Regions from separate parts of the Clostridium estertheticum genome, predicted to be linked through region 2. Evidence: predicted binding sites of a transcription regulator. Region 2 holds the regulator's gene; the other holds the start of a gene.
The links. The regulator NrdR, encoded in region 2, represses ribonucleotide reductase genes. The targets are predictions, from matches to a motif close to CACNANATNTNGTG.

Region 1: the regulator NrdR is predicted to act here: its motif matches at 4,828-4,841, upstream of A7L45_RS18470 (vitamin B12-dependent ribonucleotide reductase).

What each region holds. Positions count from the first base shown of each region.
Region 1 covers NZ_CP015756.1:3,946,184-3,955,631, forward strand. The annotation lists gene A7L45_RS18445 (cation-translocating P-type ATPase) at 1-1,035, shown strand, start outside; gene A7L45_RS18450 (hypothetical protein) at 1,131-1,700, opposite strand; gene A7L45_RS18455 (amidase domain-containing protein) at 1,788-3,011, opposite strand; gene A7L45_RS18460 (CvfB family protein) at 3,148-4,023, opposite strand; gene A7L45_RS18465 (gamma carbonic anhydrase family protein) at 4,159-4,668, opposite strand; gene A7L45_RS18470 (vitamin B12-dependent ribonucleotide reductase) at 5,028-8,066, shown strand; gene A7L45_RS18475 (helix-turn-helix domain-containing protein) at 8,463-9,448, shown strand, end outside.
Region 2 covers NZ_CP015756.1:2,540,437-2,549,884, reverse strand. The annotation lists gene spoIIGA (sigma-E processing peptidase SpoIIGA) at 131-937, shown strand; gene sigE (RNA polymerase sporulation sigma factor SigE) at 991-1,698, shown strand; gene A7L45_RS11695 (YlmC/YmxH family sporulation protein) at 1,940-2,200, shown strand; gene nrdR (transcriptional regulator NrdR) at 2,280-2,747, shown strand; gene pgeF (peptidoglycan editing factor PgeF) at 2,796-3,512, shown strand; gene A7L45_RS11680 (response regulator transcription factor) at 3,567-4,262, shown strand; gene pnpS (two-component system histidine kinase PnpS) at 4,265-5,968, shown strand; gene A7L45_RS11670 (phosphate ABC transporter substrate-binding protein) at 6,142-7,038, shown strand; gene pstC (phosphate ABC transporter permease subunit PstC) at 7,104-8,015, shown strand; gene pstA (phosphate ABC transporter permease PstA) at 8,015-8,902, shown strand; gene pstB (phosphate ABC transporter ATP-binding protein PstB) at 8,915-9,448, shown strand, end outside.

The DNA.
Region 1 (9,448 bases), 1.4 Mb from region 2:
ATTGCAAAAGAACTTAATATTACAAATGATTCCAAAGCCGTTATGTCTGGAACTGAGCTTGATAGAATATCAGACGAGGAATTAAATAATAGGATTGATAATATTAGGGTATTCGCAAGAGTATCTCCAGAGCATAAAGTGAAGATTATAAAAGCTTTTAAATCCAAAGGAAACATCGTATCAATGACTGGAGACGGTGTAAATGATGCTCCTTCTCTTAAAATAGCAAATATCGGCGTTGCAATGGGTATAACCGGTACTGATGTAGCTAAGGGTGCAGCCGATATGGTATTAATGGATGATAATTTTTCAACTATTGTTGCTGCTATAAAAGAAGGAAGAAACATTTTTCGCAATATCAAAAAAACTGTAATATTCCTTATCTCCTGCAATGTTGGAGAAATTATAGCACTGTTTTTTGCAATACTTTTAGGTTGGGCATCTCCCCTTCGCCCCATCCATATATTATGGGTTAACTTAATTACAGATACACTTCCAGCTCTAGCCCTAGGAATCGATCCTGGCGACCCTGACGTAATGAAATATAAGCCGCGTAATCCAAAGGATAGTTTATTTAAGAACGGTATCTTAAGTTTAGCTCTTAATGGATTGTTAATTGGAATACTAACCCTAGCAGCATTTATAATAGGTGCAAAATACTATAGTGGTGATCTAAATCTATTCCCGCTATTCCCGAAAGGTCTTAAACCAGATGCTTTAGAACATGCACAAACTATGGCTTTTGTAGTCCTTAGTTGCTCTCAGCTTATTCATTCATTAAATATGAGAAATGAAAAGAAGTCCATATTCCAAATAGGTTTATTTTCAAATAAATATTTAATTGGATCTATTATCTTAGGCCTAATGCTTCAAATCTTTATAATAACAATACCACCACTTGCAAGTGCATTTAGTGTTCATGCTTTGAGTATGAATGATTGGGGTTTCGTAACTATATTATCCCTTATGCCCTTAATCTTAAACGAGATTGTAAAAATGTTTAAACGTTTATCATCTAAAACTTTAAAAAATTAAATAAATAGAGGTTGATGAATTAATTCATCAACCTCTATTTATTTGAATCATATATATGTTTTCTTACTTTAATAGTTGAATTCATTTATATTATATTATTTTCTTGATTCTTGTTTTCCAGTAACTTTACTTTTAGCATCCATCTTACATGTGTTTTTAGCTTCAGGTGTAGTAAAATATACATTTCCCTCAACTTTAGTATCTATTAACTGAAAGTTATTTGCTGAAATATAAAGGTCACCTTTGAAATTTCCATGTTCCATACTGGTTTGAGTACTTTTAATGATTAATTTTGGCACAGCTAAAGTAAATCTATCTCCTATGTTCTTAACTTTATCTTGACTGTATAGATTTATCTTGCGTTCCAAAAGAGCTTTATCATTTCTAAACTCACCATTAACTACAAGTTCTTTATTTATAGTTAAACTTTTTTTCATATTAATAGTCTGTATACCATCTTTACTTATAGCCTTTTCAAATTCTTTTGGAGTACTTACCATTGAAGTTGCGGTTATTACCTTTGGAGTTTTTTGTGTTGTTTGAGGTGTTTGAGGTGTTTGAGGTGTTTGAGGTGTTTTAGGTGTTTGAGTTGGAGCTTTCATGTTACATCCTACGAGTAATACGGCTAGTATAGCCGATGTTAATAATATGCTTTTTGATTTCATTAGAAATCCTCCTTATTAATAAAATGATTTTTTCTTCGAATATAGTATAACCAAAATAATAATAATTCATGTTTAATAAATTTTTATCTATCTTACATGTATTAAATAGAACTTGATATTTTTATCTCCCCATCCTAAATCCCAAGGCACATGATATCTATCAATAGTATGAGTATTAACAAGAGGATAACCATGAGAATCAAAACCAGTAACTATAGCAAAATGATCTATATCATTGCCTTTTGCATAACAAATAAGATCACCTAAATCCAATTTTTGTATAACACCACATGGATAATCTGGCATAGGAGAGATTAATTCCTTAAATGTCCCTTTTCCTATTATTTTCCCCCTACCACTATAGGTTAAATATTGTTTAAATGCGTCAGCATTAACCCATGCGGATGTTCCGTCAGTTCCACCATATTTTTTGTAAGTACAATGCCAAACACCATCAAATTCTAATCCACCACCTTCTTTATCTCCCATTGATTGAGATACATAATTAGTACAATTTCCACCAATGCCAGTATAATTTGTGTACTTATTATTATATTTTTTTAAATTTCCACTTGCCCATGGTATTCCACAGTATTTATCAGCATATTTAATAGCATTTATTTTATCATATTTACCTTTGGTAACAGCTTTTGGTTCAGGTAGTATTTTAGGACAATTTTGAAGATTATATTTTTCTTTATTATCAATATTAAGCTTAGGATCTTTTATTTCTCCTGAATAAGATTTTAAAGCATCTTCAAAGCAATCTAAATACCAATCAGAGTAAATTACCCATTTTTCATCTTTTTTTATTAAATCCATAGAGTGTGTTAGTCCCACTCCAAAAATGTTTGTAGTCGGATTAACATCATTTTTGTAAGTATATTGGAATTTGTAATATTCATCTACTAATAAGCGAAGACCTCTTTGCGTATTAGTTATTTTTCTAATTTTTGGAGTAGATTCAACTTTTACATAGTTCATATTTCTTTGACATGACCAATCATTAAAATAACTAAGTCTTTTCACTTCATGCTCCAAGCTCCATTTTCCAAGCTTTTGAGAAACATCATAATATTTAGGTAGATTAGTAATATCTTTAGTAATAAACATTGAATTACGATCTTTATAAATATCCTCAATTACCTTTGTCATCTCGTCTGTATCAGTATTTACAGGAGCTATTGTAGAAATAGCAATAGCTTTACTTGTAAAAAAATCATTTGATTTATAGCAAAATAAACCTACTAATAAAAGAAAAGAGGACAGAATAATAATAGAAGTACTGATTTTGCAAATATGTTGTTTCATTGATTTATACACCTCCAAGCTGCGTTAATTTAGTATTCCACAACTTGAAGATTTCTTGCAAAAAATCGCAAAAAATATTAAACGACTAAAGCCTTTTAATATTTAAGACTTTAGCCGTTTAATGAGATTTACTTATTTATTCTTTTTCTATTTCTTCTAATTTGATATCTTGTTCTTTTAATCTAGTACCATCCTTATCTTGAACAATCAGGTCACATTTCATAAGTCCACCCAATGCCCTTTTAAATGCATTTTTACTTGTTCTAAATGTTTTCTTTATATCATCCGGGGAACTTTTATCATTGTATACCATAGATCCACCAGATTTATTTAAGAATTCTAATATCTGCTGCCCAACTACATCTCTTTCTTCTAATCTTGGTTTTCTTGCTGTTACATCCATTTTACCATCTTCGTAATATTTTTGTACTCTCACGGTTAGTCTGTCTCCGGGTATAACACTCGCATAATTCTCATTTCTTAGAATAACAGCTCTATAAATATCATCAATAGCTATCATTAATGTACCATTAGTCTGGATTCCGTATACTGTACCTTCCACCTCATCATCAATTTCATATGAATCTGTATCATATAAATATTTATCAATAAAAGTAGTAGCTGCAAGCCTTCCAGTCTTATCTAGATATATGTAAAAAAGATATTTCTTTCCTGTTTCTAAGCTATAGTTTTCCTCTTTAAAAGGAACTAATATATCTCTTTCTAAACCAATTTCAACAAAACTTCCTATTGTAGTCATATCAACTACCTTAAGATAAGCTAGGTCCCCGACTTTTGCCAGTGGCCTTTTTAAAGTTGCAATCAATCTATCACTTGAGTCCCTGTATATAAACGCTTCAACTTCATCGTCAATTTTAAGTGCTCTCCCTACTGTACTTTTCATTGGAAGTAATATATCATCATCCGTATTATCTGTCTCCGCTCCCAAATAGTAACCAAAATCTGCTCTTCTAACTACCTTTAAACTATTAATATCTCCTATTTTTATCATTTAATATCCCCTGCCTTTTTTAAACTTTTGACCAATCTATATATTTGTTAAGAATACCTACAAATAGTACTAAATATACTTGTCATGTTTTCTATTCCATTTAATTTCATCATTTTTGTCGCTCCTAAAAAAGCCTCACTCTTTTATTATATATTTCATTGAAAGTTCAGCATAATGATGCGCTGATTCTTTTAAGCCCTCTTTTTCCTGAACCGTTAACATTCTTATAACCCTTGCTGGCACTCCCATGCATAAAACACCAGACGGTATTTTTTTCCCCTGCGTAACTAAACTACCAGCTCCAATTATAGTATACTCTCCTATTTCTGCACCATTAAGGATTGTACTTCCCATTCCGATTAAAGTATAATTTGCAATTGTACAACCATGTATTATAGCATTATGTCCGATAGTTACATAATCTCCAATATTAATAACAAAATCGTCATCATTATGTATAGTGCAGTTATCTTGAACATTTGTGTAATTACCTATAGACATAGAATTCATATCACCTCTTAATACAGCTCCAAACCAAATACTGCTGTGCTCTCCTATAGATACATTTCCTATAACATCTGCGCTGCTAGCAATAAAAGTATTTTTATGTATACTCGGGATTTGTCCATCGAATTGATGTATCATAATTTCATCCTCACCTCTTCCAAAATAATAAATGAATATCGAATATAGTGCTATACTAAGTATACATTTATTATACTACTATATTTAATAAACAATCCCGTAATTAGTCAAAATTTGAGTTAATTTATTATTTGATTTTTTATAAAATATAATATATAATACCATATGTAGTGGCGATTATTTTAAAAATACTACATATGGTATTATATTTAATATTACATAAAATATACCTAAATAATTAATATAACTACTTAGGTATAATAATTTCAAACATACAGACTTATATTTTACATGATTTAAGATTAATATGCAACTAATAGGAGGTGTTTATACTAGTTTTTTTTAAGCTAGTATTAATTATGGCGGAGATAAAAAATTTGATTAAACGGGTTTTCACTAAGGAATTAGAAAAGAATAAAGCTATTACTGTTTTTGATTTATTTAATTGGAAAAAAGTAAATGTTTTGTTAAAAGACCATAAAACTAATAAAGTACTTTTAGACATGAAGGATTTAGAATTTCCAGAACACTACTCACAAAATTCTTGCGATATAATCGCTTCAAAATATTTTAGAAAATCTGGCCTTAATAATAAAAAAGGTTATGAGGATAGTATGAAACTTGTAGCTCATAGACTTGTAAATTTTTGGTGTGAAGCTTTAATAAACGAAACTATCATTAAATCTGATGAAGAAAAAAGCATTATTTATGATGAATTAATATATGCATTTTTAAATCAAATGTTTGCTCCAAATTCTCCCCAGTGGTTTAACACTGGCCTTAATTTATCATATGGTATAAAAGGTGGATCATTAGATAATTTTTATTATGATGAAAAATCAAAAATGATAGTTAAAAGTAAAGATGCTTATACAAGAACTCAAGCCTCGGCTTGTTTTATTCTATCAATTGAAGATAAATTACTCGGCAAACATTCAATTTCAGAGCAATATGTAACAGAAACTAAATTATTTAAAGGTGGTTCTGGTACTGGAACTAATTTCTCTAGTATACGAGGCATTGGAGAGAAATTATCTAGTGGTGGTATTTCTTCAGGCCTTATGAGTTTCTTAAGAGGCCTTGATAGAAATGCAGGTGCGATAAAATCTGGTGGAACTACAAGACGTGCAGCTAAAATGTTATGCCTTGATATAAACCATCCTGAAATAATGGAATTTATGACCTGGAAAGCTAAAGAAGAAGATAAAGTAAGGGCTCTAACTAAAATGGGCTATGATGGTAGTTTTGAGGGAGAGGCTTATGAAACTGTTTCTGGTCAAAATGGAAACAATTCTATAAGATTTTCAGATGAATTTATGACGAAAGTTGATAAGTTGTCAATTGATCCCGATCAAACTATTACCCTTAAAGGAAGATGTGATTCTTCAATTGACAAAGATATAAGTGTAAAAAAACTATGGGACACCTTTAATGACGCTGCTTGGAAATGCGCAGATCCAGCTCCACAGTTTGATGACACCTTTAATGCATGGCACACTTGTCCTGCTGGAGAAGACGGAGAATTTGGTGCTAAGCATAATAGAATTAATTCAACTAATCCTTGCGGGGAATATGCCTTTTTAGATGATACTTCTTGTAATTTAGCTTCTATTAATATTTATAAATTTTATGATACTTTAACTAAAAAATTTGATATAGATGGATATGTTCATTTAATAGGCCTTACTCAATTAGTTCTTGAAGCATCAATACATTGGGGACAATTTCCAACTGAAGATATAGCAAGAAAAACTCATTTATTTAGAACCACTGGTCTTGGGCTATCAAATTTAGCTTCATTATTTATGGTAATGGGCTATCCATATGACTCAGAAGACGCTAGAAATATAGCATCATCACTAACAGGAATAATGACTGCGCAGTCTTATTATGTTTCATCTTTGATTGCTAAAGAATTATCTCCTTTTGAAAAATATAATATTAATAAAGAATACATGCAGATAGTTATAAGAAATCATGCAAGAGCAGCTGGGGCAATAAAGAGTGACTTTGAAAATCTAAACTATGAACCTATTAAAGTGGATCACGCTATTTTAAATAAAGACTCTTTAGGTGCTATAAGTGAAACCCTAAAAAGTTGCTGGACAAAAGCATTAAGTAGCGGCGAAAACTATGGTTTTAGAAACGCTCAAGTTACAGTTTTAGCTCCTACTGGCACTATTTCCTTTGCTATGGATTGTGGTGCAACATCTGTAGAGCCATACTTCAGTCATTTTATTTATAAGAAATTATCTGGTGGTGGTTTTATGACCATCGTAAATCCTGTAATTAAAGATTCTCTTGCTAACCTTGGATATTCAGAAAGTGAAACAAATGATATTTTTGATTACATTCTAAGAAAAGAAATGGTTGATGAAAACGGCTTTGAATATGAAAAAATTGTGGACGGTAAAATAGAGGGTGCTCCTCATTTGAAACAGGAACATTTATCTATATTTGATACAGCAAATAAATGTGGTAGCGGTAAAAGGTATATTTCCTTTATGGGACACGTTCTTATGATGGCAGCAATAACGCCAATGATATCAGGTTCTATATCAAAGACTGTAAACTTACCTAAAAATGCCACTATTAAAGATTTTAAAGAAGTTATATTAACTTCTTGGAAATTAGGAGTAAAAGGTATAGCCTTATATAGGGATGGTTCAAAGGCAAGTCAACCACTAAACACTACATTGTCCGAGGATAAGGAACTATTACTTGAAGATCTATCTTATGACGCTCTTTTAAAGAAAGCAAGATCATTACAAAAAACTTCAAACCAATCACACTCAACACGTGAAAAACCAATTGGGATACGTTATGGTACTACTCATCCTGCTCAAATTGAAGATGTAAAGATTTATACTACGGTAAATAGGCGTTCAAATGGAGAGATTTCTGAAATATATATAACAACAGATAGAGAAGGTACTATTATTACTGGTTTACTTAATTCTTTATCAAAAGCAATCTCAGTTATGCTTCAACACCATGTACCTGCAGACGCTATCTCGAAGATGCTTCGAGGCCAAAAATTTGAGCCTTATGGCTTTGTACAAAAACATCCTTACATTAAATCAGTTTCATCTATTTCTGATTTGATCAGCAAAATTATTGATATAGAACTAGGTGACTACAGTAGATGTCAAATTAAACCTGACAATTACGAGAGCACTAATATACCTAATAATCCGTTAATCCCTGTTGAAAATGAAATTTCAACTACTTTAGAAGAATCCGCTAATGTGGTATCTCCTGAAAGTAAAGCTACTGACAAAATCCAAGGTGAAAGATTGTACTCTGAAACCTGTTCACTTTGCTCAAGTACTAGGCTTGTTCGCAATGGTACTTGTAAGGTTTGCCTTGATTGCGGAACAACAACTGGATGTAGTTAACAGCTATATCACAATTGTCATAATAAGTCTCCATACAACTTTGAGCTTTACTATAAAATGAATAAATATTAAAATAAAGAGAAATCACTATTTATAATTTAAATAGTGATTTTTTTTACATATTGGTATGAATAAATAGTTTTAACTATCGACGAGGAATATAAATGGGTAGCTATATCTCGAGTAGACTTACCCCTAAATTTGTAAATGACTATATAAAAGATAAACTTTTTGGGAAACATAGTTTTTCAATTGTATTCTTATAGAAATATGCCTTTAAATTCATCGTTTTAGCCAACTGGCTTGATAGTCGAGTTGCTAAATCGGGCTGTTTCGTTGACATAGAAAAATGGTAAGTATAGTATTATAAGTGAAAGAATACTAGGAGGGATTTCTATGGAAGATAAAAAGTCATTTGGTGAATTTATTACACAAAAAAGGAAAGAATCAAGATTGACTCAGAAGAGTTTCGCAGAGAAAATATTTGTAACAGAATCTGCAATTTCAAAATGGGAAAGAGGAATCTCTTATCCTGACATCACCCTTATAAGTGATATTTGTGAGGTGCTTAAGATTAACGAACATGAACTGTTAACCGCGAGTGAAGACCTCCAAACAAGAGCTACAGAAAAATCCGCCACAAAATATGTAAAATTAGTAAACAGATATAAATCTACGTTGTTTTTTGTGTATGGAATATCTTTATTAGTATGCTTTATATGTAATCTGGCTGCTCAACATATGTTGTCGTGGTTTTTTATTGTACTGACTGCAGAATTGATTGCATTTACGTTAACACTGCTGCCTGTTTTGGTGACTAAATATCGTGGATTGATTACGCTAGGAGCTTTTTTTACCTCGCTTGTTCTTCTTTTGATGACTTGCTGTATTTATACAGATGGAGACTGGTTCCTTGTTACCTTTATACCCTTGCTGTTTGGTATGACCGTTGTTTTTTTACCAATTATACTAAATCGCATATGGCTTCCGGAGTTCTTGTCAAATAAAAAAGCATTACTGTGTTTTATGGCAGATACCGTATTACTATTATTATTGATTTTTGTATGCGCTATATATTCAGGCGGAGGATGGTTCTTAACAAAAGGTCTTCCAATTACACTATTCTGTCTAATTATTCCATGGAGTATGATGCTTATTATTAGGTATTCCAGAACTGATGGTTTACTCAAGACTTCAGGATGTTTCGCTGTGATTTCTGTATTTGACTATTTTATAGAAGGTTTGATAAATAAGATATTAGGAATTAAACCTTATGTATTTGGATTTCAATACAATTTTCATAATTGGGGTGACGAATATATGAATGGGAATATACATATGATTATACTCATTTTATTATTGGGAATGACTGTGTCGTTTGC
Region 2 (9,448 bases):
TATAAATGGATTTACAATAATATGGAAATAAGTGACGTTTTATGAAAGAATAAAAATAATTATATGTGGTAAAAAATGACAAAATTCTGATGATAATAGTTATATAATAATCTTAAAGGAGGAAGAGAGGATGGTAGTATATGTAGATGTTCTTATATTAGTAAATTTTATAGTTAATCTATTCATATTACACATTACTGTTCAAACGTTAAGAAAGAGAGTAAAGCTTAAGTGGCTACTCATTTCAAGTCTAGTAGGCAGCTTATATGTTATAACGGTATTGTACCCTAGTCTTAAATGGCTTACATTTTTACCTTTTAAGATATTAATAGTAATTATTATGATAGTTATTGTATTTCATGAAAAAAGGCTTTTATTTAATATTAAAGCTTCATTAATCTTTTTGTTATACTCAATTCTTTTAGCTGGGATGTGTTTTTTTATTCAAATGAATAGTAAAAAGGATATGTCATTTGATGTAATTATAATAAATTTTCCTTATGAGAAGTTGCTACTTTCAGTAATGATCATTTATATGGTGATATATAGGGTCGTAATTTTTGTAGAGGATAGGAGAAAAATATCTACACTTATATATACAGTAGATATAGTAAATAAGAATTATATAAAAACTATTAAAGCATTTTTAGATACTGGAAATGAGCTTCGCGAGACTGCTTCTAATCTGCCGGTATTGATTGTTGAACGGAATATTTTAAGTGAAATTTCCTTAGAAAAAAACAATACATACTTCATTCCCTATACTGTAGTAAATGGAACTAGTGGTAGATTTATTGGATTTAAACCAGAGTATATTAATATTCATATTAATAAGAAAAATATGGAAAGAAAAGATGTAATTGTAGCATTTTGCGAGTATAAATTAAGCAAAGATAATGATTACAATGGGCTTATGTCTAGAGGAATACTCAGTTAATGAAGTTAAAATTAGTAATCGTTTTGTATAATAATATGGATAAGGAGGAAATTATGTTTAATTTTAAAGTAATGTTAAACAACTTATTTGCTAAATTTAAAATGTTTTCAAACAATTTGTTTTATATAGGAGGCAATGATGCATTACCACCTCCTTTGACTAAGGATGAAGAGGATGAATTGGTAGTTAGGCTTGATGAAGGAGATAAAAGCGTGAGAGCCACCTTGATTGAGAGAAATTTAAGGCTCGTAGTTTATATAGCAAGGAAGTTTGAAAATACAGGAGTGAATATTGAAGATTTGATTTCAGTAGGAACTATAGGACTCATTAAAGCGGTTAATACCTTTGATCCTGAAAAAAAAATTAAGCTTGCTACATATGGGTCACGATGTATTGAAAATGAAATTCTAATGTATCTTAGGAGAAATAGTAAAATAAAAACTGAAATTTCTCTTTATGAACCGCTAAATGTTGATTGGGATGGTAATGAATTATTGCTTTCTGATATAATTGGAACTGACAATGATGTGGTTTATAATATTATTGAAGAAGATGTAGATAAGCAACTACTTTTGCTTGCTATGCAACGGTTAAATTCACGAGAAAAAGAAATTGTACAACTAAGATTTGGATTAAATGGAACAACAGAAAAGACACAAAAAGAAGTTGCTGATATACTTGGAATATCACAATCTTATATATCAAGGCTTGAAAAAAGAATAATAAAAAGATTGCAAAAGGAAATTAATAAAATGGTGTAGGGTAATTCTAGATTGCTATAAGGCATATGAAAATAAATAACAAGTCAGTATTATTTTTGACTTATTATTTATTTTTATGTGCCTTATTTAAAAGGATCAAATAAAATTCTAATTATAAATATATTCTTAGTGTCTAATGAATATATTTATAATATAAAGTAGTAGGATCTAAAAGACATAGGTTAAGAATATATTAGCTACTTGAATAAGAAGTTTTAAAATACTCTAGGGGAGGAATAAAATGGAAAGCTTAATGTTTGCGATTAACAATTTAAGACAGATGGAAATTATAGATATAAATTCAGGGTCGAAAATGGGATATATTAAAGACTTAAAAGTGGATTGTGATGACTATAAAATTATTTCAATCTTAATGCCAACTCAGAAGTCATCTTGGTTTAATAAAAACGATAGTATTGAGATACCATGGGAAAAAGTTAAGAAAGTTGGCGTTGATGTAATTCTTGTAGATGGTAGTGATCTAATTATGGAAAACGAATAATAGACTATTTTAATTTATAAGATAAGTGTATAATGTTAGTATATTTGTTAACTATACTAGTAAAAGGGCGTGAAGACCATTGAAGTGTCCATATTGCAGCTGTGAAGAAAGTAAAGTGGTAGACTCTAGATCAACAGATGACAATATTGCAACTAGACGTCGACGTGAGTGCCTACGGTGCTTTAAACGATATACTACTTATGAAAAAGTGGAAGATGTGCCTATTTTAGTAATAAAGAAAGATTCTAATAGAGAATATTTTGATAGAACAAAGATATTAAATGGACTTATGAAGGCATGTCAAAAAAGACCAGTTTCAAGAAAACAAATTGAAGCCATTTGTGATGAAGTAGAAAAACAGTTAAATAATGAAATGCTTACAGAAGTAAAATCTGATTATATAGGAGAACTTATCATGAGCATATTAAAAAATGTAGATGAGGTTTCTTATGTGAGATTTGCTTCAGTTTACAGACAATTTAAGGATATTAATACATTTATGGAAGAGATAAGAAAATTGATGTCTAATGAGAAAAAATGCCCATAGGCATTTTTTTTCGTTTCTAAAAATTATGCAACTATAGGGGGTGAACTAATGGAAATAGAAACTCTTAATAACTATAAATTTATAAAATTTAAAATTGATAATGTCGTTATTTTGTTTTCAACAGCGAGTGGTGGACTTAACTTTAACTGCCATACTGATGAAGGATTGGTAAATTTAGAAAAAATAAAAACAGCTTATAACCTAGAATCTATTGGATATTTAAATCAAATCCATAGTGACTTAGTTTTTGATTTTGACGGTAATATAAAAGATGGAGATGCTTTAATAACAAATAAAAAAAATAGAGCTATAGGTGTTTTTACAGCAGATTGTGTTCCTGTAATTTTGGTAGATAGTAGTAGAAAGGTTATAGCTGCAATACATAGTGGATGGAAAGGTACAAATGATTTGATAGTAAGCAAAACTATTGAAAGAATGCAAGAAACTTATGGTTCATTAACTAAAAATATTAGCGCATATATTGGCCCTCATATTGGAGGGTGTTGTTATGAGGTTAGCAAGGAACTAATAGAGGAGTTTACTAGTAAAGATATTTATAGTAATATTAAAATAAGCATTAATAATAAATTAGATTTAGAAAAGTGCATTATAACTCAACTTAATGCAAAGGGTATAAAAAAAGATAATATTAAAATTACTAATATATGTACTTCTTGTAGTAAGAAGTATGAATTATATTCGTATAGAAATAGCGAAAATAAGCAAGGAAGAATGTTTTCATTTGTTTATTTAAAAGACATTTAAGAACAATATGTAGTAAATTAAGTGAAAAACGCATAAAAATATGGAGGGATTAACATGGCTGAAGAAAAAGTATTAGTGGTGGATGATGAAGAGCATATAAGGGAATTAATTAAATTTAATTTAGAGAAAAATGGATATAAAGTTATATGTGCTGACAATGGAATAGACGCTGTAAAGCTTGCTAAAGAACAAGCACCACAATTGATGTTATTAGATTTGATGTTGCCTGGAATGGACGGATTAGATGTATGTAAAGAAATCAGAAAAGATTCAAATATGTCTGGCATGCCGATAATTATGATAACAGCAAAAGGGGAAGAAATAGATAAGATAATAGGACTTGAGCTCGGTGCAGATGATTATATTACAAAACCATTTTCAGTAAGGGAACTTGTAGCGAGGGTTAAAGCCATTCTTAGAAGGACTACTATGAAGATAGTTGAAAAAACTTTTAAAATTGGTAATCTGGCCATTGACTTTGGTAAACATGAGGTTCTAAAAAGTGAAATAAGAATTGATTTGACTTTAAAGGAGTTTGAATTATTACAAATTTTAATAAAGAATAAAGGTAGGGTTATGACCAGAGATTTTTTACTCGACAAAATATGGGGTTATGAATATGTAGGAGAAACAAGAACTGTAGACGTCCACATAAGGCACTTAAGGCAAAAGATTGAAGAAGATGATAAAAATCCAGTATATATCCAGACTATTCGCGGTATAGGATATAGATTCAATTTTGGAGAATAAGAATGAAAAAGAAATTATTAATATATTTATTAAGTACTGTAATTTTTATATTTGTAGTAGTAACATTATTAATTGTATCTATCTTTAATTATGAATATGAAGAAAATTTAAAAGATAAACTTCAAGTAAATAATAATATGATAATTAGTTTATTACAAAGCAATAATTTAAAAGATCATCAAAAGTTTTTTACGCAGAACTTAAAGAGTTCTGAGCTGAGAGTTACATACATTGATAAAATGGGGAAGGTTCTTTATGATTCAACTGTAGATGCGAGCACTATGGATAATCACAATGTTAGACAAGAAATAGTAAAAGCAAGAAGGAATGGAACTGGATACTCAGTTAGATATAGTGCTTCGACTAAGAAACATATGATGTATTTTGCAACTGAATTTGGTGATGGTTTTATTATTAGAAGTTCTAATCCACTTAAAATTGTAAGTGGATTAGGAAGTAAATACTTTAAGCTTTATATTTTAGCTATAATTTTTTCTGCTATAATGTCAATTTGGTTTTCTTTAAAACTATCATATATTATAGTAAGGCCTATTACAGATTTAATTTTCATTACTTCAAGAATTAGTAAAGGTGAATTTCATAGGAGAGTTAGTATATTATCAAATGGTGAAATAGGACAATTAGCTAAAAATTTTAATGAGATGGCAGATAAACTAGAGTCTACATTAAATGAAGTTACTGATAAGCAAAACAGGCTAGAAGCAATTCTTCAAAGTATGGATAGTGGAGTCATTGCAGTTGATAGGAAAAATAGAGTTATAATAATTAATCCATATGCTAAAAAAATATTTGGTATAACAAAAGATATTATAGGGCAAAATCTTTTAGACAATATAAGGAATTTTGAATTAGAAAATATATTACATCAAAGTGATGATAATTACAAAGAAATAAGAATAGCTTGGCCAAAAGAAAGAGAACTTAGAATAAAGACTGCAGATATTATTAATGCAAATGATCATATTGGTACTGTTGCTGTTGTTCAAGATATTACTGAAGTAAAAAAACTAGAAAATATGAGAACACAATTTGTTGCTAATGTTTCTCATGAGCTTAAAACACCATTAACATCTATTAAAGGATTTGCTGAAACCTTAAAATACGTTGATGATGTAGAAACAAAAGAAAAGTTTTTAAATATAATCAACGAGGAAGCCGATAGATTAACTAGATTAATTACAGATATTCTAACACTTTCACATATAGAGCAACAAGAGGAAGTAAAAACAGAAAAAATTAATGTTAATAAAATTATAAAAGATGTGTACAATTTAATGAAAAACACAGCAGATTTAAAAGGAATTCAGTTATCAGTGAAGCAACAGAATGTTAAAATATTAATAGGTAATACCGATAGATTTAAACAAATGTTAATTAATTTAGTCGATAATGGTATAAACTATTCTGAATCAGGTAATAGTGTTTGTATAGGAACTGAGGGTAAAACTGATGGATTTATCTTATGGGTACAAGACACAGGGGTTGGAATAGCTAAAGATCAAATTCCACGCCTTTTTGAGAGGTTCTACAGAGTAGATAAGGCTCGTTCTAGATCAAAAGGTGGAACAGGTCTAGGCCTTGCCATCGTTAAGCATATAGTGCTAGAATTTAACGGAAAAATATATGTGGAGAGTCAATTAGAAGTTGGAAGTAAATTTATAATAGAAATTCCATATCAAGATTAAAAATAAAGCTACCACATTATTGCGGTAGCTTTATTTTTATTGAATGTAAAGTTTAATTAACATTAGCTAAACTAAAGTTAACTTTAACATAATATAAAGTTAACTTTATGGGTATATTATTATAAGAGTAATAAGTAGCTAAATATGAGTATAAATGAATGGGGGAAATATTAATGAAAAAAAAATATTTGAAATTGATGGTTGCTACACTAACAGTTGCAATGACAGCAGGTTTTTTAACTGGATGTGGAAGTAAAGCTGAAACAACACCTAAAACTACAACTAAAGCGGCGACTGCAACATCCGGTTCAATAACTGCAGCAGGATCAACTGCTCTTCAGCCTTTGGCAGAACTTGGTGCTAAAAATTTCAAACTTAAAAATACAGGTGCAACAGTAAATGTACAAGGTGGCGGAAGTGGTACTGGACTTAAGCAAGTAGGAGAAGGTAGTGTAGAAATAGGAAATTCAGATATATATGCAAAAGACAAAGCAGGAATTGATGCAGCTGCATTAACAGACACTAAGGTATGTGTTATAGGATTTGCTGCAGTAACAAATCCAAAAGTTAAGGTTGAATCATTAACAAAAAAACAATTAATAGATATATTTACAGGAAAGATAAAAAACTGGAAAGAAGTTGGCGGAGCTGACATCAAAGTTACTATTATAAATAGACCAAAATCTTCAGGTACTAGAGCAACATTTAAAGAATTTGGATTAGATAAAAAAGAAGAAGCAACTGGCTTAACTTCAGATTCAAGTGGAGCTGTTCTAAAAACAGTTAAACAAACTGACGGAGCAATAAGTTACTTAGCGTTATCAGCTTTTGCTGATGCAACAAACAAAGAAGGCTTAAACATATTAAAAATTGATGGTGTTGAAGCAACTGCAGCAAATATAAGCACAGATAAATATAAAATTTGGTCATACGAACATATGTATACCAAAGGTGTACCTACTGGAATAACAAAAGCATATTTAGATTATATGACAAGTTCTGAAATGCATGCATCAATAACAAAATTAGGATACATTCCAATGGCAGATATGAAAGCTAAAAGAGATTAATGCTGATTAGGGTTGGATAAAACCAACCTTTATTTTCATTAAAATAATTTTTGAGGTAAAACATTATGAAAAAAAATGATAAAAAATCAATGTTTCTAAAATTTAAGAATGAATATTTGGGACGTGGGTTTGCAACGTTTTGCGGCGCAGTTATAGTAATTCTTACTTTTTCAATAATAATATTTCTAACTAGTAAAGGCTTAAATACATTCATTAAACATGGATACTCAATATTTCATTTTATATTTTCTGGAAATTGGGACCCTGAGGGTAGCGGAGAATCCTCGATTCCTCAATTTGGAACTTTAATATTTATCTTTGGTTCTACAATGGTATCTTTTCTTGCGGTACTAGTAAGTGCACCAATAGGAGTAGCTCTCGCTGTATTTATGAATTTGATTTCACCAAAACTCGGAAAAAAAGTTCTCCAACCTGCCATAGAATTATTTGTTGGAATTCCATCTGTTGTTTATGGTTGGATAGGTGTAAGTGTATTGGTTCCTTTTATTAAAATTTTCTTTGGAGGAATAGGATTTAGTTTACTTGCAGGAGTACTAGTTATAAGTGTAATGATTTTACCAACAATAACAAGTATTTCATCTGATGCTATAAGAACCATACCAAAAGATTATATAGAAGCATCTTATGGGCTTGGTGCAACAAGGTGGCAAACTATAATTAAAGTGATTATACCTGCAGCTAAAAGTGGAATACTTACAAGTATTGTACTTGGAGTCTCAAGAGCATTTGGGGAGGCACTTGCGGTGCAAATGGTTATAGGAAACTCAGTTACTTTCCCTAAGGGGTTACTTGGAACAACAACTACATTAACAAGTATACTTACTATGGATACGGCAAATACAATGAATGGTACAGCTTGGAATGATGCATTATGGTCAATAGCATTGCTATTGCTAATAATATCATTTATATTTATAATTATTATTAGAAAAATAGGGAAAAGAGGTGAGCAGTAATGAGTGCTAAAGTTAAGGATAAAATTGCAACAATAGTTTTGTATATAGTTTCTGCTTTAGTAATTCTTTTGCTTGTAAGTCTCATTGGATATATAGTATATAATGGAAGGGCGTCATTAAATTTAAAGTTTTTATTTGGTGAACCAAAAATTGGTGAAGCCGGTGGAGGAATTGGGCCTCAATTGTATAATTCATTAAGTTTACTTGTAGTAACACTTATAATTACAGTGCCACTCGGAGTAGGAGCTGGAATATATTTAGCTGAATACGCAAAAAAAGGAAAAATACTAAATGTTATTAGATTGTGTATTGAAACTATGGCATCATTACCATCTATTGTCGTTGGTTTATTTGGACTTTTAGTTTTTGTTACAATGACGGGATGGGGATATTCTCTTTTTGCTGGAGCTTTAGCTATAACTATAATAAATTTACCCGGACTTACTAGAGTTTGTGAAAATGCTGTTAAAACCGCGTCAGAAGGCGTTAAAGAAGCTAGTTTAGGATTAGGCGCTACTAGGTGGCAAACTATTAAAAATGTCGTATTGCCATCTGCAATGCCTCAAATTTTAACTGGTGTTATACTAGCAGCCGGTAGAATTTTTGGAGAAGCAGCAGCTTTACTATATACTGCAGGTATGAGTGCACCAGCTGTGGATTTTACTAATTTTGCAGTGAACAATAAGGATTCAGCTTATAGTTTATTTAGGCCTGCTGAAACTTTAGCTGTTTATATATGGAAACTTAATTCTGAAGGAATGGTACCTGATGCTACTAAGATAGCTAATGGAGCCTCTGCCGTTTTAATAATAGCAGTGCTAATATTCAATGTATCTGCAAGAATAATCGGGAAAAAATTATATGAGTCTCATGCAGGTAGTAAATAAGGAGGTAACAATATGGGGATAATTACAGCAAAGAATTTAAATCTATATTATGGAAATACACAAGCGTTAAAGAATGTAAATATCGATATAGAGAAAAATTCGGTTACTGCACTTATAGGACCATCAGGGTGTGGTAAATCAACATTTTTACGTACTATTAATAGAATGAATGATTTAATAGATTCTGTTAAAATAGATGGAGAAATATTATATGAAAATGAAAATGTATACGGTCAAGACTATGATGTTATAGATTTAAGGAAAAAAGTTGGAATGGTATTTCAAAAGGCTAACCCATTTCCTATGTCAATATATGAAAACATTGCTTATGGTCCTAGAATTCATGGGATAAAGAATAAGAAATTGCTTGATGAAATTGTAGAGAAAAGTCTTAAGGGGGCTGTACTTTGGGATGAAGTAAAAGATAGACTCAAAAAGAGTGCACTTGGATTATCCGGTGGACAACAGCAGCGGCTATGCATTGCAAGAACTTTGGCTGTAGAACCAGAGGTCCTTCTTATGGATGAGCCAACTTCTGCATTAGAT